Regions from separate parts of the Streptomyces sp. 4F14 genome, predicted to be linked through region 1. Evidence: riboswitches for the same ligand, from Rfam matches in the RefSeq annotation. Region 1 holds a riboswitch; the other holds the start of a gene.
What was found. A riboswitch is a leader RNA that binds a small molecule or an ion and turns the genes downstream of it on or off. The one in region 1 is predicted to bind glycine.
Positions count from the first base shown of each region.

Region 2: linked by a shared signal. The riboswitch ahead of gcvT (glycine cleavage system aminomethyltransferase GcvT) and the one ahead of gcvP (aminomethyl-transferring glycine dehydrogenase) in region 1 are both predicted to bind glycine.

Region 1 covers NZ_JBLRVY010000023.1:7,843-15,424, forward strand. Annotated here, with positions in the region: gene ACLZOT_RS32945 (bifunctional nuclease family protein) at 1-26, shown strand, start outside; gene ACLZOT_RS32950 (MerR family transcriptional regulator) at 261-908, shown strand; gene ACLZOT_RS32955 (DNA polymerase IV) at 967-2,304, shown strand; gene ACLZOT_RS32960 (PRC-barrel domain-containing protein) at 2,301-2,675, opposite strand; glycine riboswitch at 2,863-2,957, shown strand; gene gcvP (aminomethyl-transferring glycine dehydrogenase) at 3,132-6,017, shown strand; gene ACLZOT_RS32970 (ABC transporter ATP-binding protein) at 6,027-7,076, opposite strand; gene modB (molybdate ABC transporter permease subunit) at 7,554-7,582, opposite strand, start outside.
Region 2 covers NZ_JBLRVY010000005.1:455,709-463,290, reverse strand. Annotated here, with positions in the region: gene ACLZOT_RS11365 (enhanced serine sensitivity protein SseB C-terminal domain-containing protein) at 1-60, opposite strand, end outside; gene ACLZOT_RS11360 (enhanced serine sensitivity protein SseB) at 221-1,000, opposite strand; gene ACLZOT_RS11355 (AAA family ATPase) at 1,057-1,716, opposite strand; glycine riboswitch at 1,903-2,003, shown strand; gene gcvT (glycine cleavage system aminomethyltransferase GcvT) at 2,174-3,289, shown strand; gene gcvH (glycine cleavage system protein GcvH) at 3,391-3,771, shown strand; gene glyA (serine hydroxymethyltransferase) at 3,784-5,061, shown strand; gene ACLZOT_RS11335 (L-serine ammonia-lyase) at 5,178-6,545, shown strand; partial or broken gene ACLZOT_RS11330 (2-oxo acid dehydrogenase subunit E2) at 6,663-7,280, opposite strand; partial or broken gene ACLZOT_RS11325 (transketolase C-terminal domain-containing protein) at 7,503-7,582, opposite strand, start outside.

The DNA of each region.
Region 1 (7,582 bases):
AGGACTTCGGCACCAGCAACCAGTGACCCGTCCGCCGGACACCCGCAGGTCGCGATGGCGTCTCGGTTCGGCAATTGCCAGCGGCCAGTGAGAGCGTCCTACGGCATCGCCTCGGCGCATTCGGCTAGCCTTTCCCCGCGGTGGGGTACGGGAAACCACTCCCAGGGTGATTATCACTCGGCGTGCCGAGTGTGGCGATCGTTGACGCACCCCTGGTGACTGCCTACCGTCGAGAAGGCAGGTCAAGGACGGAGGTCGGCGTGAGAAGCAGCGGCGACGGTACGGCTGGGGGTGCCCCCGGACGAGGGTTCGGGGGAAGCGGCCCGTACCGGCTTCACGGCAGCGCGGCCGATCACGCTCCTCAGCGCCCGGCGGCCGTGCCGAGCAGCAGCAAGGGGGCGGCGGCGATGGCGTCCGAGGAGATCGGCTACCGGGGGCCGACGGCCTGTGCGGCCGCCGGCATCACCTACCGGCAACTGGACTACTGGGCGCGCACCGGACTCGTCGAGCCCAGCGTGCGCCCCGCCTACGGGTCGGGGACCCAGCGCCTCTACAGCTTCCGGGACGTCGTCGTCCTGAAGATCGTGAAGCGTTTCCTCGACACCGGCGTGTCCCTCCAGAACATCCGCGGCGCGGTGCTGCATCTGAGGGAACAGGGCTTCCACGACCTGGAGCGCATGACCCTCATGAGCGACGGCGCGACGGTGTACGAGTGCACCTCGCCGGACGAGGTCCACGCGCTGCTCCAGGGCGGTCAGGGCGTCTTCGGGATCGCCGTCGGCGTGGTCTGGCGGGACGTGGAGGGCGCGCTGTCCGAGCTGCACGGCGAGCGGGTCGACACCGGCGAGACCCTGGTCGGGCACAACCCCTCGGACGAGCTGGCGCGGCGGCGGCACAAGGCGGTCTGACGGCGCTCTCGGGCGTGTGTTCGGGGCGATGTCAGTGGCGTGGTGCAGCATCGGAGACGTGAGAGACGCGCCGACGGTCCTGCACCTCGACATGGACGCCTTCTACGCCTCGGTGGAGCAGGCGGCCAAGCCGAGCCTGCGCGGGAAGGCGGTCGTCGTCGGCGGGCTCGGGCCGCGCGGGGTGGTGGCGACCGCGTCGTACGAGGCCCGGGTGTTCGGGGTGCACTCGGCGATGCCGATGGCGCAGGCGCGCAGGCTCGCGCCCAACGCGGCGTATCTGGTTCCGCGGTTCGGGGTGTACCGGGCGGTCAGCGAGCAGGTGATGGGGCTGCTGCGGGCGCTGTCGCCGCTGGTGGAGCCGCTCAGCCTGGATGAGGCGTTCGTGGACCTGGAGGCCGAGGGGGCGGCCTGGGACAGCGCGTCGGCCCGGGAGACGGGCAGCAGGCTGCGGGCGGACATACGGGCCGTCACGGGCCTCACGGGGTCGGTGGGGCTCGCCGCGTCGAAGATGCTCGCGAAGATCGCCTCCGAGCGGGCCAAGCCGGACGGCCTCGTACTGATCGAGCCGGGCACCGAGCGGGCGCTGCTCGGGCCGATGCCGGTGCGGACGCTGCCCGGGGTCGGGCCGGCCACCGGCGACCATCTGCGCCGGGCCGGGATCACCACCGTCGACGAGATCGCCGAGGCCGGCGAGGACGAACTCGTCCGGCTGCTCGGCAAGGCGCACGGCCAGGGGCTGTACGCGATGGCGCTCGCGCGCGACGACCGGCCCGTGGTCGCCGAGCGGGAGACCAAGTCGGTGTCCGTGGAGGACACGTACGACGTCGACATCCACGACCGGCTGCGGGTCGGCTTCGAGGTGCGGCGGCTCGCGGACCGCTGCGTGCAGCGGCTGCGGGAGGCCCGGCTGTCGGGGCGGACCATCGTGCTGAAGGTGCGGCGGTACGACTTCTCGACGCTGACCCGGTCCGAGACGCTGCGCGGGCCCACCGACGATCCGGCGGTCGTCCGGGAGGCAGCCGCGCGGCTGCTGGAGTCCGTGGACACCACCGGCGGGGTGCGGCTGCTCGGGGTCGGGGTGTCGGGGCTCGCCGACTTCACCCAGGAGGACCTGTTTGCGCAGGCAGCGGAGGAGGTCCGGGACGAGGAGGAGGTGCCGCAGGCGCCCGTGGTGGCGGTGGCCGAGGCGGTGCCCGTCGAGCACCGGTGGCGGCCGGGGCAGGACGTGCGGCACGCCGGGTTCGGGCAGGGGTGGGTGCAGGGGAGCGGGGTGGGGCGGGTGACCGTGCGGTTCGAGACGCCCAGGGACGCGGTGCCGGGGCGGGTGCGGACGTTCCGGGTCGACGATCCCGAGCTGGAGGAGGCGGAGGCGTTGCCGCTGGTGCCCGGGGGCTAGGGGGTGGTGTCGTCGCCGGCGATCTTTCCGAAGTCGCGGTCCTCCGGTGGGGTGGGGGCGACCGTGTCCATGCCGTAGTGGTGGTAGAGCTGGAGCTCCTGGGCGGGGGAGAGGTGGCGGCCCACGCCGAAGTCGGGGGCGTCCTTGATCAGGGCGCGGTCGTAGGGGACCTGGAGGGTGCCCTCGACGAGTTCGCTGGTCTCCAGGGGGACGAAGGCGTCGCGGGTGAACAGGCCCGTCCTTATCGCCGCCCACTCCGGGACGCCGGTCGCGTCGTCGAGGTAGACCTCGTCGATCGTGCCGATCTTCGCGCCGTTGCGGTCGTACGCCTTGCGGCCGATCAGGTTGCGCGGATCGATGTCGGTCTGCACGGGCCCTCCACTGGTCGCGGGCCGGCCGAAGCCGCCGTAGGTGTGATGAATCGTCGCAAGGGCGTCGGAAGCCGTCGTGTCGGTGTAAGTCGTCGTGTCGTCGTAAGGACTACGAAAGAGCACTTCTCGGCCGGGGGCCACTCGAGGGTTGGGGCGTTGACCTCGCTGGTAGGGTGAAAGTGGCTGTCGACCCTGTGCGGGAGAGTCCTCCGGAGCGTTCGGAGGCGCCGAAGGAGCAACTCCTCCCCGGAATCTCTCAGGCTCACGTACCGCACGGGCGAGGTCACTCTGGAAAGCAGGGCGGGTGTCGACGGCGTCCGCTCTCACCGACGGTGAAAGCCGGGTGCCCTCGGGCGGCCGGTGAAGCTCTCAGGTCGAGATGACAGAGGGGGAGGCCGTTCGGGCACCCCGTTGCCGTGGTGCCCCCGAAGGTCGCTTCGGCCAGGAGGCCCCCTCATGACCGCTCCCCGCACCCCGCTCCGCGTCCTCGAACAGGGCATCCCCTTCGAACAGCGCCATATCGGGCCCGACCGCGAGGCCCAGGACAAGATGCTCGCGCAGGTCGGATACGGCTCGCTGGACGAGCTGACCGCCGCCGCCGTACCGGACGCGATCAAGAACGTCGCCGCGCTGGACCTGCCGGGTGCGCGGACCGAGGCCGAGGTGCTTTCGGAGCTGCGGGAGCTGGCCGGCCGCAACCAGGTGCTCGGGTCGATGATCGGGCTCGGGTACCACGGGACGTTCACGCCGCCCGTCATCCTGCGGAACGTGATGGAGAACCCCGCCTGGTACACGGCGTACACGCCCTACCAGCCGGAGATCTCCCAAGGGCGCCTCGAAGCGCTCCTCAACTTCCAGACCATGGTGGCCGAGCTGACCGGGCTGCCGACCTCCGGGGCCTCGCTGCTCGACGAGGGGACGGCCGCCGCCGAGGCGATGGCGCTGTCGCTGCGGATGGGCAAGAACAAGAAGGGCCTCTTCCTCGTCGACGCGGACGCCCTCCCGCAGACCATCGCCGTGATCCGGACACGGGCCGAGCCGACCGGGGTCGAGGTCGTCGTCGCCGACCTCGGCGACGGGATCCCGGCCGACCTCGCCGGGCGGGAGATCAACGGGGTGCTGGTCCAGTACCCGGGCGCCTCCGGCGTCGTCCGCGACATCAAGCCGCTCGTCGAGCAGGCGCACGCCGTGGGGGCGCTCGTCACCGTCGCCGCCGATCTGCTGGCGCTGACCCTGCTGACGTCGCCCGGGGAGCTGGGGGCGGACATCGCCGTCGGGACCACGCAGCGGTTCGGGGTGCCGATGGGGTTCGGGGGGCCGCACGCCGGATACATGGCCGTGCACGAGAAGTTCGCGCGGAGCCTGCCCGGGCGGCTCGTCGGCGTGTCCGTCGACGCGGACGGCAACCGGGCCTACCGGCTCGCGCTCCAGACGCGTGAGCAGCACATCCGCCGCGAGAAGGCGACCAGCAACATCTGTACGGCGCAGGTGCTGCTCGCCGTCATGGCCGGGATGTACGCCGTCTACCACGGGCCGGACGGGCTGCGGCAGATCGCCTGGAAGACGCATCGGTACGCCACCGTCCTGGCCGAAGGGCTGCGGGGCGGGGGCGTCGAGGTCGTCCACCGGGCCTATTTCGACACGGTGTTGGTCCGGGTGCCCGGGGGTGCGGCTCGGGTCGTGGAGGCCGCGCGGGACGGTGGGGTGAACCTGCGGCTCGTCGACGCCGACCATGTGTCCGTCGCCTGCGACGAGACCACCACGCGGGAACAACTCGCCGTCGTGTGGGGGGCGTTCGGGGTCTCCGGGGATGTGGAGGCGCTCGACGCCGTCGCCGAAGAGGGGCTGAGCGACGGGGTGTTGCGGCGGGACGAGATCCTCGCCCACCCCGTGTTCCACCAGCACCGGTCCGAGACCGCCATGCTGCGGTACCTGCGCAAGCTCGCCGATCGCGACTACGCGCTCGACCGGGGGATGATCCCGCTCGGGTCGTGCACGATGAAGCTCAACGCGACGACCGAGATGGAGCCGGTGACCTGGCCCGAGTTCGGGCAGATGCATCCCTTCGCGCCGGTCGAGCAGGCTGGGGGGTACCTCACGCTCATCCGGGAGCTGGAGGAGCGGCTCGCCGAGGTCACCGGGTACGACAAGGTGTCCCTCCAGCCCAACGCCGGGTCCCAGGGGGAGTTGGCGGGGCTGCTCGCCGTACGGGCCTATCACCGGGCCAACGGGGATGTTCAGCGGACCGTGTGTCTCATTCCGTCGTCCGCGCACGGGACCAACGCGGCGAGTGCGGTGATGGCCGGGATGAAGGTCGTCGTCGTGAAGACCTCCGGGGACGGGGAGGTCGACGTCGAGGATCTGCGGGGGAAGATCGGGCAGTACCGGGACGAGCTCGCGGTGCTGATGATTACTTATCCGTCCACCCATGGGGTGTTCGAGGAGCATGTCGGGGAGATCTGCGGGCTCGTGCACGAGGCCGGGGGGCAGGTCTATGTCGACGGGGCCAATCTGAATGCTCTTGTGGGGCTGGCCAAGCCCGGGCATTTCGGGGGGGATGTCTCCCATCTGAATCTGCACAAGACGTTCTGCATTCCGCACGGTGGGGGTGGGCCGGGGGTGGGGCCGGTGGCTGTTCGGGCCCATCTCGCGCCTTATCTGCCCAACCATCCCTTGCAGAGCGAGGCCGGTCCTGAGACCGGGGTCGGGCCCATTTCCGCCGCGCCCTGGGGGTCCGCCGGGATTCTGCCCATTTCCTGGGCCTATGTGCGGCTGATGGGCGGGGAAGGGCTGAAGCGGGCCACCCAGGTTGCCGTGCTGTCCGCGAATTACATCGCCAAGCGGCTTGAGCCTCACTATCCCGTGCTCTACACCGGGCCGGGTGGGCTGGTCGCGCACGAGTGCATCATCGATCTGCGGCCTCTGACCAAGGCGACCGGGGTCAGTGTCGACGATGTCGCCAAGCGGCTCATCGATTATGGGTTCCATGCGCCGACCATGTCGTTCCCCGTGGCCGGGACGCTGATGATCGAGCCCACCGAGTCGGAGGATCTGGCGGAGCTGGATCGCTTCTGTGCGGCGATGATCGCCATTCGGGGGGAGATCGAGAAGGTCCGGGCGGGGGAATGGGGGGCGGACGACAATCCCCTGCGGAATGCTCCGCACACCGCTGCCGCGTTGACTGGGGAATGGGGGCATTCCTATACGCGGGAAGAGGCCGTCTTCCCCGGTGGTGGGAGTGTTTCCGAGAAGTACTGGCCGCCCGTCCGGCGCATCGACCAGGCTTTCGGGGACCGGAATCTGGTGTGCTCCTGCCCGCCGCTCGACGCCTACGAGGGGTGAGGGGCGCTTTTACGCCGGGTACGCGTGGGTCTGGACCGCCTTCACGGAGGCCCAGAGGCCGGCGCCCGGGTGGAGGTTCAGGTCCGCCGCCGCGGCCGTGGTGAGGTCCGCCGTCAAGGGGACGTCGCCCGTCAGGTCGGCGCGGATCTGATCGCCGTGGGACTCCAGGCCCGCGACCTCGCAGTGCCAGAGGTTGCGGGCGCTGGTGTTTTCCGGGCGGGTTCGGTGGAGGGTCACCGCGGACGGGGGGAACGCCACGAACGCCGGGCCTGTCAGGTGTTCCGACGTGGTGATGCGGTGGCCCGACGGGAGGGTGACGGTGGTGCCTGTCGCCGTGCCCCTGTAGAGGTTCAGGCCCACGAGTTGGGCGATGTAGTCCGTGCGGGGGTGGCGGGCTATGTCCGCGGGGGTGCCCTCCTGGACGATCGTTCCGTGTTCTATGACCACCAGGCGGTCGGCCAGGACCATCGCGTCCAGGGGGTCGTGGGTGACGATGACGGCCACCGCTTCGAAGTCCGCGAGGTGGTGGCGGAGTTGGGCCCTCACCTCCAGGCGGGTTCTGGCGTCCAGGGCCGCCAGGGGTTCGTCCAGGAGGAGGCGAGGGTTCGTCGCCAATGCTCTGGCCAGGGCTACTCGCTGGGCCTGGCCGCCCGAGAGGTGGCGGGGTTTCTTGGTCGCGTGTGCCGTCAGGTTCATGCGGGACAGCCACTGTTTTGCCTGGGCTCTGGACTCCGGTTTTGTCGCGCCCTGGCATCTGGGGCCGAATGCGATGTTGTCCATGGCCGTCAGGTGGGGGAACAGGAGGTAGTCCTGGAAGACGACGCCCACCGGGCGGGATTCGGGGGGTGTGTTCTCCAGAGGGTGGCCGTCCAGGTGGAGGTGGCCGGAGGTGAGGGGGAGGAGGCCGGCCATTGCTCGGAGGGCGGTGGTTTTTCCGGCGCCGTTGGGGCCCAGGAGGGCCAGGACTTCGCCGGGGGTGGCGGTGAGGGTGATGTTGAGGTGGAAGGTTGGGGGGCGGGTTACTTGTAGGTGGGTGTTGAGGCCCTGGGGGGTGGTCATGGGGGTTCCTTGGTTGGGTTTCCCACCCGCCCACCCGTGCGGGTTGATTGGTCGGGTGCGGGTTTCTTGTGGGGGGATCCGTTGAGTGGCGGCTTTCGGGGGTGGGGGGTTCGGGATGTGGGGGGGTGGGGCTGTTGTGGGCTGGGTGCGGGTGCGTTGTGGCTTGTCGCGCTCACGCGACGGTAGCCGCAGATCAGATACAGTCCCGCGCCCCTTAGGTAGGTGGGGGCTGTGGGGTGTTGGGTGCGGGTGTTTTGTGGCTGAGCGCGCCCACGCGGCGGTAGCCGTAGATCAGATACAGTCCCGCGTGCCTTGGGTGGGGGTGGGGGCTGTGCGGTGTTGGGTGTGGGTGTTTTGTGGTTGGGTGCGCTCATGTGGCGGTAGCCGTGGATCAGATACAGATCCGCGCCTCTTGGGTGGTGGGGCGGGGAGGTTGGTTGTGCGGTGGAGTTTTTCGGTGGCTGTGTTTTGCGCGCTTTATGTTCTCGTCAGCCAGTTTTCTCTTA
Region 2 (7,582 bases), on a different contig from region 1:
CGTGACCTGGCGCAGCATGTGCTCGACCTGGCCGGCCGCAGCGGTGCCGCTCACGCTCACGCTCACGTTCTTACCGCCCCTTCGTGAGTTGGCCTGGGTTGTCCGGTGCCCGGCGTTGTCGTCAAGCTTAAGCGCCTATTGGGGGTTCGCCGACTGGGTGTTTGGCGGGTGCGGCGCCGTCGTGGTTGATCGCGCAGTTCCCCGCGCCCCTGAGGGACGTTCAGCTGGCCCGCGTGTAGAAGGGGCGGACGTTCAGCTTCAGCCACTCCCCTACCGGGTCCTGTGCCGCGTCCAGCAGGATCAGGTTCACTCCCCACGGCACCGGTGACCTGCCCAGTGCCCTGCCCAGGGCGTCCAAAGGGCGTTCGCCGAACTCGCCTTCCCAGTGGGTCAGTTCGACTCCTACGAACATCACCGGGTCCGCTGTTTCTATTGCTGCCAGGCAGCGGCGGGCCGTGAGGACCACGCCCGTTGCCTCGAACTCCTTGGACGCCTCCGTGAGGAAGTCCATCGGGTCGTCCTGCCAGTTGGGCTCGAAGAGGCGGACCCGGGCGCCTGAAGCCGTGCCGTCGAGGGGGGTACGGCCTGCGCGGCAGAGGTCGGCGACCGCTTGCGGGGGGAGGGGGACGCCTACGACGCCGTCGGGGTTGAGGGCGATGCCCACCTGTGGGGGGAGGCCGCGCGCGAACTCGACCGCCGGGGCGATCGTGTACGACATGTGGGCGCCGGTGACCTGGCGGAACTGTTCCTCGGAGGTGAAGACCGGGACGTACACCTGGCCGGCGATGTCGACCGTGGGGAGGTCGAGGGGGCCGGTGCGGGGGCCGCCGCCGTTGGGGAGGGGTATCCAGACGAAGCTGCGCGCGAGGACCTCGACGATGCGGGCTCCTGCGGAGGGCACGCCCAGGGAGGCGGAGAGCACCTCCTCCAGCTCGTTCCCCGGCCAGCCGCCGTGGGAGTGGGGGTGTGCGGGGGCCGGGAAGTCGGTCGGGAAGTCCATCGCTGTCTACCGCCTGCTGGGAACCGCTGTCTGAAGAGGAGAAGCTTAGACGGGGGTCAGCCTCGCGTGAACGCGATCCTCCTCAACACGTCCACCGCCTGCCGGTCCAGCAGGACCGCCGCCCCGCAGCCGTCCGGGAGCGACCCCTTCTCCACCGACCTGATCAGGCGGGACGCGGCATGGCGGTGGCGCAGGAAGGCGTAGCGGGAGACCCCCCGCCCGCGTTCGCGCTGGCCCTCCAGGGCCGTGTCCGCGGGGACGTCCAGGAGGACGAGGTGGAGGGTGCCGCCGCGGCGGCGGGACGCGCGGGCGAGCCAGGAACGGACCCAGGACTGGGTGCCGCAGTCGTGGACCACGACGCCCTCCCCGGAGCGCAGGGAGCGCCACAGGCCCGCGTAGTGCGCGAGGCGGACCAGAGGGCGGTAGACGGCGTACGGCAGCCAGGACGGCGTACGGGCGTCCCAGCGGTCGCGGGTGTCCTGGGAGTCGATCCGGGTGCCGTGGACCGCGCGGCGCATCAGCGTGGACTTGCCGCTGCCGGGCAGGCCGGTGACGACGACGAGGTCGCGGGGGCCGAAGAGGAGGGCGTGCGGGCTGTGGCCGGCGCGGTCGCGCAGGTCGCGGACGACAGGGGTGGGGTGCCCGGCGCGGCTCTCCCGCGCGGGTGCCGCCGGCTGCGCGGGCAGCGCCGTCGCGTACGCCGTTGTCCTGTTCACCGTTGATCGTCCTCCCCTTGGAGCAGTCCCGTCAGTTACGGGTCTCCCCATAGACAGTAAAGAGAAGGTAATGGAATCTGTCTCGCGATTTGGTGCGCTTCCTGCCACAGCCCCGTTACAGATGTGACCTGCCGCGCGGCGGGGTCGGCGTGCGATGATGGCCGCGCCAACTGCATACCGGCCGTTCGAATCCGCGCGGGAGAGTTCCCAGCCTTGTGTGTCGCTGGGGCGCCGAAGGAGCAAGTCCCTCCCTTGAATCTCTCAGGCACCGTTACCGCGTGGGCGAGGCACATCTGAAAAGCGGGCCGCCTCCGGTGGCCCCACCCAAGGTGCAAGCCGTGTTCCCCGCGAGGGTCACGGCGAACCTCTCAGGTTCCGATGACAGATGGGGAGGATCTTCCTGTTCCTGGACGGGAAGCCCTTTGCCCACCCGTCGCACCTGGGAGACGAACGCCCGATGACCAGCAGTTCCGCCACCCCGCGCCGTACCGCGCTCGACGCCGTGCACCGTTCGCTCGGCGCGACGATGACCGACTTCGCCGGCTGGGACATGCCGCTGCGCTACGGCTCGGAGCGCGAGGAGCACACCGCCGTCCGCACCCGCGCGGGCCTCTTCGACCTCTCGCACATGGGCGAGATCACCGTCACCGGCCCGCAGGCCGCCGCCCTGCTGAACTTCGCCCTGGTCGGCGACCTCGCGGCGGTCAAGGTCGGCCGGGCCCGCTACACGATGATCTGCCGGGCCGACGGCGGCATCCTCGACGACCTGATCGTCTACCGGCTCGCGGAGACCGAGTTCATGGTCGTCGCCAACGCCTCGAACGCGCAGGTCGTGCTGGACGCGCTGACCGAACGGGCCGCCGGGTTCGACGCTCTCGTGCGCGACGACCGGGACGCGTACGCGCTGATCGCCGTGCAGGGGCCGGAGGCCGCGGGGATCGTCGGGGCGCTGACGGATGCCGATCTCGTAGGTCTGAAGTACTACGCCGGGCTGCCGGGGACGGTCGCCGGGGTGCCGGCGCTGATCGCGCGCACCGGGTACACCGGCGAGGACGGCTTCGAGCTGTTCGTGGCGCCCTCGGACGCGGTCGCGCTCTGGGAGGCGCTGGCCGCCTCCACGGGTGTCGTGCCCTGCGGTCTGTCCTGCCGGGACACCCTGCGCCTCGAAGCGGGCATGCCCCTGTACGGGCACGAGCTGTCGACGTCCCTGACGCCCTTCGACGCCGGGCTCGGGCGGGTCGTGAAGTTCGGCAAGGACGGTGACTTCGTGGGGCGCGAGGCCCTCGCCGAGGCCGCCGCGCTCGCCGAGCGCGAGCCGCCCCGGGTGCTCGTCGGGCTGATCGCCGCCGGGAAGCGCGTGCCGCGCGCCGGGTACGGCGTCGTCGCGGGCGGCGCGGTCATCGGCGAGGTCACCTCGGGCGCCCCCTCCCCCACGCTGGGCAGGCCGATCGCGATGGCGTACGTCGACGCGGCGCACGCGGCGCCGGGGACGGCCGGGGTCGGCGTCGACATCCGGGGGAGCCACGAGGCGTACGAGGTCGTGGCTCTGCCGTTCTACCAGCGCGAGAAGTGACGCTTCCCGGCGTCACGGGTCTTCCGGGTCTTTTGGGGCCCGTCCGTCTGCCGTAGTCCCCCATTCACCAGCACTCCCCCGCGTACAGGAGAATTCAGGCCATGAGCAACCCCCAGAACCTGCGGTACAGCAAGGAACACGAGTGGATCTCGGCCGCCGAGAACGGCGTCTCGACGGTCGGGATCACCGAGCACGCGGCGAACGCCCTCGGTGACGTCGTCTTCGTCCAGCTCCCGACGGTCGGCGACACCGTCACCGCGGGCGAGTCCTGCGGCGAACTGGAGTCGACCAAGTCGGTGAGCGAGCTGTACGCGCCGGTGAACGGTGAGATCACCGAGGTCAACCCGGACGTCACGGAGGACCCGTCGCTGGTCAACTCCGAGCCGTTCGAGGGGGGTTGGCTCTTCAAGGTGCGCGTCTCCGACGAGCCCGGCGAGCTGCTGTCCGCCGACGAGTACACCGCCTACACCACCGCCGGCTGAGGAGTCGTACCGATGTCTGTCCTGAACACGTCCCTGCACGAGCTGGACCCGGAGATCGCCGCCGCCGTCGACGCGGAGCTGGGGCGGCAGCAGTCGACCCTGGAGATGATCGCCTCGGAGAACTTCGCTCCGCTGGCCGTCATGGAGGCCCAGGGGTCCGTCCTGACGAACAAGTACGCCGAGGGGTACCCGGGGCGGCGCTACTACGGCGGGTGCGAGCACGTCGACGTCGCCGAGCAGATCGCCATCGACCGGGTGAAGGAGCTGTTCGGGGCGGAGTACGCGAACGTCCAGCCGCACTCGGGCGCTTCCGCGAACCAGGCCGCTCTCTTCGCGCTGGCCCAGCCCGGGGACACGATCCTCGGTCTCGACCTCGCGCACGGGGGGCACCTCACGCACGGGATGCGGCTCAACTTCTCCGGCAAGCAGTTCAACGTCGTCGCCTATCACGTGTCCCCCGACACCGGGCTCGTCGACATGGCGGAGCTGGAGCGGCTCGCGCTGGAGCACCGGCCCAAGGTGATCATCGCCGGGTGGTCCGCCTACCCGCGTGAGCTGGACTTCGCCGAGTTCCGGCGGATCGCCGACGCGGTCGAGGCGTACCTGTGGGTCGACATGGCGCACTTCGCCGGGCTCGTCGCGGCCGGGCTGCACGCCAACCCCGTGCCGTACGCGGATGTCGTGACGTCCACGACGCACAAGACGCTGGGCGGGCCGCGCGGGGGGATCATCCTCGCGAAGTCGTCGTTCGCGAAGAAGCTCAACTCCTCCGTGTTCCCCGGGTTCCAGGGGGGTCCGCTGGAGCACGTCATCGCCGCGAAGGCCGTGTCGTTCAAGGTCGCCGCCTCCGAGGAGTTCAAGGAGCGGCAGCGGCGTACGGTGGAGGGGGCGCGGATCCTCGCCTCGCGGCTCACCGCCGAGGACGCGCGGGAGGCCGGGGTCAACGTGCTGTCCGGTGGGACCGACGTGCATCTGATCCTCGTCGACCTGCGGGAGTCCGCGCTCGACGGGCAGCAGGCCGAGGACCGGCTCCACGAGGTGGGGATCACCGTCAACCGGAACGCCGTTCCGAACGATCCCCGGCCGCCGATGGTGACGTCGGGGCTGCGGATCGGGACGCCGGCGCTCGCCACGCGCGGGTTCGGCGCCGAGGACTTCGCGGAGGTGGCGGATGTGATCGCGGAGGCGTTGAAGCCGTCGTACGAGCCTTCGGCTGACGCCGAGAAGCTGCGGCTGCGGGTCAAGGCGCTGGCGGACAAGCATCCGCTGTATCCGGCGCTGGGCAAGTGAGCAAGTAGGTCGGGTGGGGTGGGGGCGGGTCCTCGGGGCCGCCCCTGTCCCGTTTTCGCAGTCCCCGGCGGGGCGCTCGATGGCGTGTGTCCTCGTCCTTTCTGGTTGGAGTCTCCGTGGCCATCTCTGTGTTCGACCTGTTCTCCGTCGGCATCGGTCCTTCGAGTTCGCACACGGTCGGTCCGATGCGGGCGGCGCGGATGTTCGCGCGGCGGCTGCGGAGCGACGGGGTGCTCGACTCGGTCGCGTCCGTGCGGACGGAGCTGTACGGGTCGCTGGGGGCGACCGGGCACGGGCACGGCACGCCGAAGGCCGTACTCCTCGGACTTGAGGGGAACTCGCCGCGCACGGTCGACGTGGAGGGCGCCGACGAGCGGGTCGAGGCGATCAAGTCCACCGGTTCGCTGCGGCTGTTGGGCGAGCGGGAGATCCCGTTCTCGTTCGACGACGATCTGATCCTGCACCGGCGCAAGGCACTTCCGTACCACGCGAACGGGATGACCCTCTGGGCGTACGACTCCTCCGGCGCCGAGGTCCTCACCCGGACGTACTACTCCGTGGGCGGCGGGTTCGTGGTCGACGAGGAAGCCGTCGGCGCGGACCGGATCAAGCTCGACGACACCGCCCTGAAGTACCCCTTCCGTACCGGGGACGAACTCCTGCGTCTCACCAAGGAGACGGGGCTGTCGATCTCCTCGCTGATGCTGGAGAACGAGCGGGCCTGGCGGACCGAGGACGAGATCCGTGCCGGGCTCCTCGACATCTGGCATGTCATGCGGGCGTGCGTGTCGCGGGGCATGTCCCGGGAGGGGATTCTCCCCGGGGGCCTGCGCGTTCGGCGCCGGGCCGCCATGACGGCTCGTCAACTGCGTGCCGAGGGCGATCCGTTGGCCCGCTCCATGGAGTGGATCACGCTGTACGCCATGGCCGTGAACGAGGAGAACGCGGCGGGCGGGCGCGTGGTGACCGCGCCCACGAACGGCGCCGCCGGGATCATCCCCGCCGTCCTGCACTACTACATCAACTTCGTGCCCGGCGCGGACGAGGAGGGTGTCGTCCGCTTCCTGCTGGCCGCCGGGGCGATCGGGATGCTGTTCAAGGAGAACGCGTCCATCTCCGGGGCCGAGGTCGGGTGCCAGGGCGAGGTCGGTTCCGCGTGCTCCATGGCCGCGGGGGCGTTGGCCGAGGTGCTCGGCGGGTCTCCCGAGCAGGTCGAGAACGCGGCCGAGATCGGGATGGAGCACAATCTCGGGCTCACCTGTGATCCCGTGGGCGGGCTGGTGCAGATTCCCTGCATCGAGCGGAACGGGATGGCCGCGGTGAAGGCGGTGACCGCCGCTCGGATGGCGATGCGGGGGGACGGGTCGCACAAGGTGTCCCTCGACAAGGTCATCAAGACGATGAAGGAGACGGGGGCGGACATGTCGGTGAAGTACAAGGAGACGGCTCGGGGTGGGCTGGCGGTGAACATCATCGAGTGCTGAGGGGGGATCGGGGGTGGCTGGGGGTTCGGGAGCGGCTGAGGGGGCTCGGGAGCGGGTGGGGGGCTCGGGAGCGGCTGGAGGGCTCGGGAGCGGCTGGGGGCCGGGGCCCCGGGGGCCTCAACTCCCTTGTGTCAGTGTGGCGATGGTGTGCTGGAGGAACGCCGCCGCTGTCGCGCCGTCGCAGGTCCGGTGGTCGAACGTCAGGGACAGGGGGAGGATCGGGCGGACGGTGACCTCGCCGTTCACCGCCCAGGGGCGGTCCGCGAGGCGGCCCGCCGCGAGCATCGCCGTCTGGGGGTGGTTGAGGAGCGGGGTTGCGCCGTCCACGCCCAGGGGGCCGTAGTTGTTGAGGGTGAAGGTGCCTCCCGTGAGGTGGTCGGGGGGCAGGGTGCCGGTGCGGGCCAGGGTGGTCAGGCGGGTCAGTTCCGCGGACAGGGCCTTGAGGGGGAGGGTGTTCGCGTTCTTCGCGACGGGGACTGCCAGGCCCTTCGGGGTCTGTGCCGCGAACGCCAGGTTGATGTGCGGGAGTCGGAGGAGTTCGTGGCGGTCGGGGTCGATCCTTGAGTTGAACTCGGGGTATTCCTCCAAGGCTTTGACGGCTGCTTCCGCCAAGAGGGCGAGGAGGGTGGTTCCTTCGGACTGTTTCCGGGCGAGGAGGGGGGTCGCGTCCGTGTCGGTCCAGATGGTGACGGCCGGGGTGTCGCGTTGGGTGCGGAGGAATTTGTCGGCGGTGGACTGGTCGAGGGGGGTGCGGGTGGGGGTCTTGGGGGTGGGGTTGTTCGGGGCAGGGCTCTTCGGGGCGGCGCTCTTGGGGGCGGTGTTCTTCGGGGTGCGGCCCGTGCCGTAGCCGGTGAGGACGGCTCCTGAATCGGCGTCCGTGGTGGGGGTGTCGGGCTCGGGGTGGGCGGTTCGGTGAGGCCGGTTCTCCGGGGCCGCCCGCTCGCCGATCGACACCAGCGGCGCCCCCACCTCGGCCGTCCGCCCCGCGTCGCAGTGCAGCGCGGTCACGACTCCGGCGTACGGACTCGGCAGCGCGA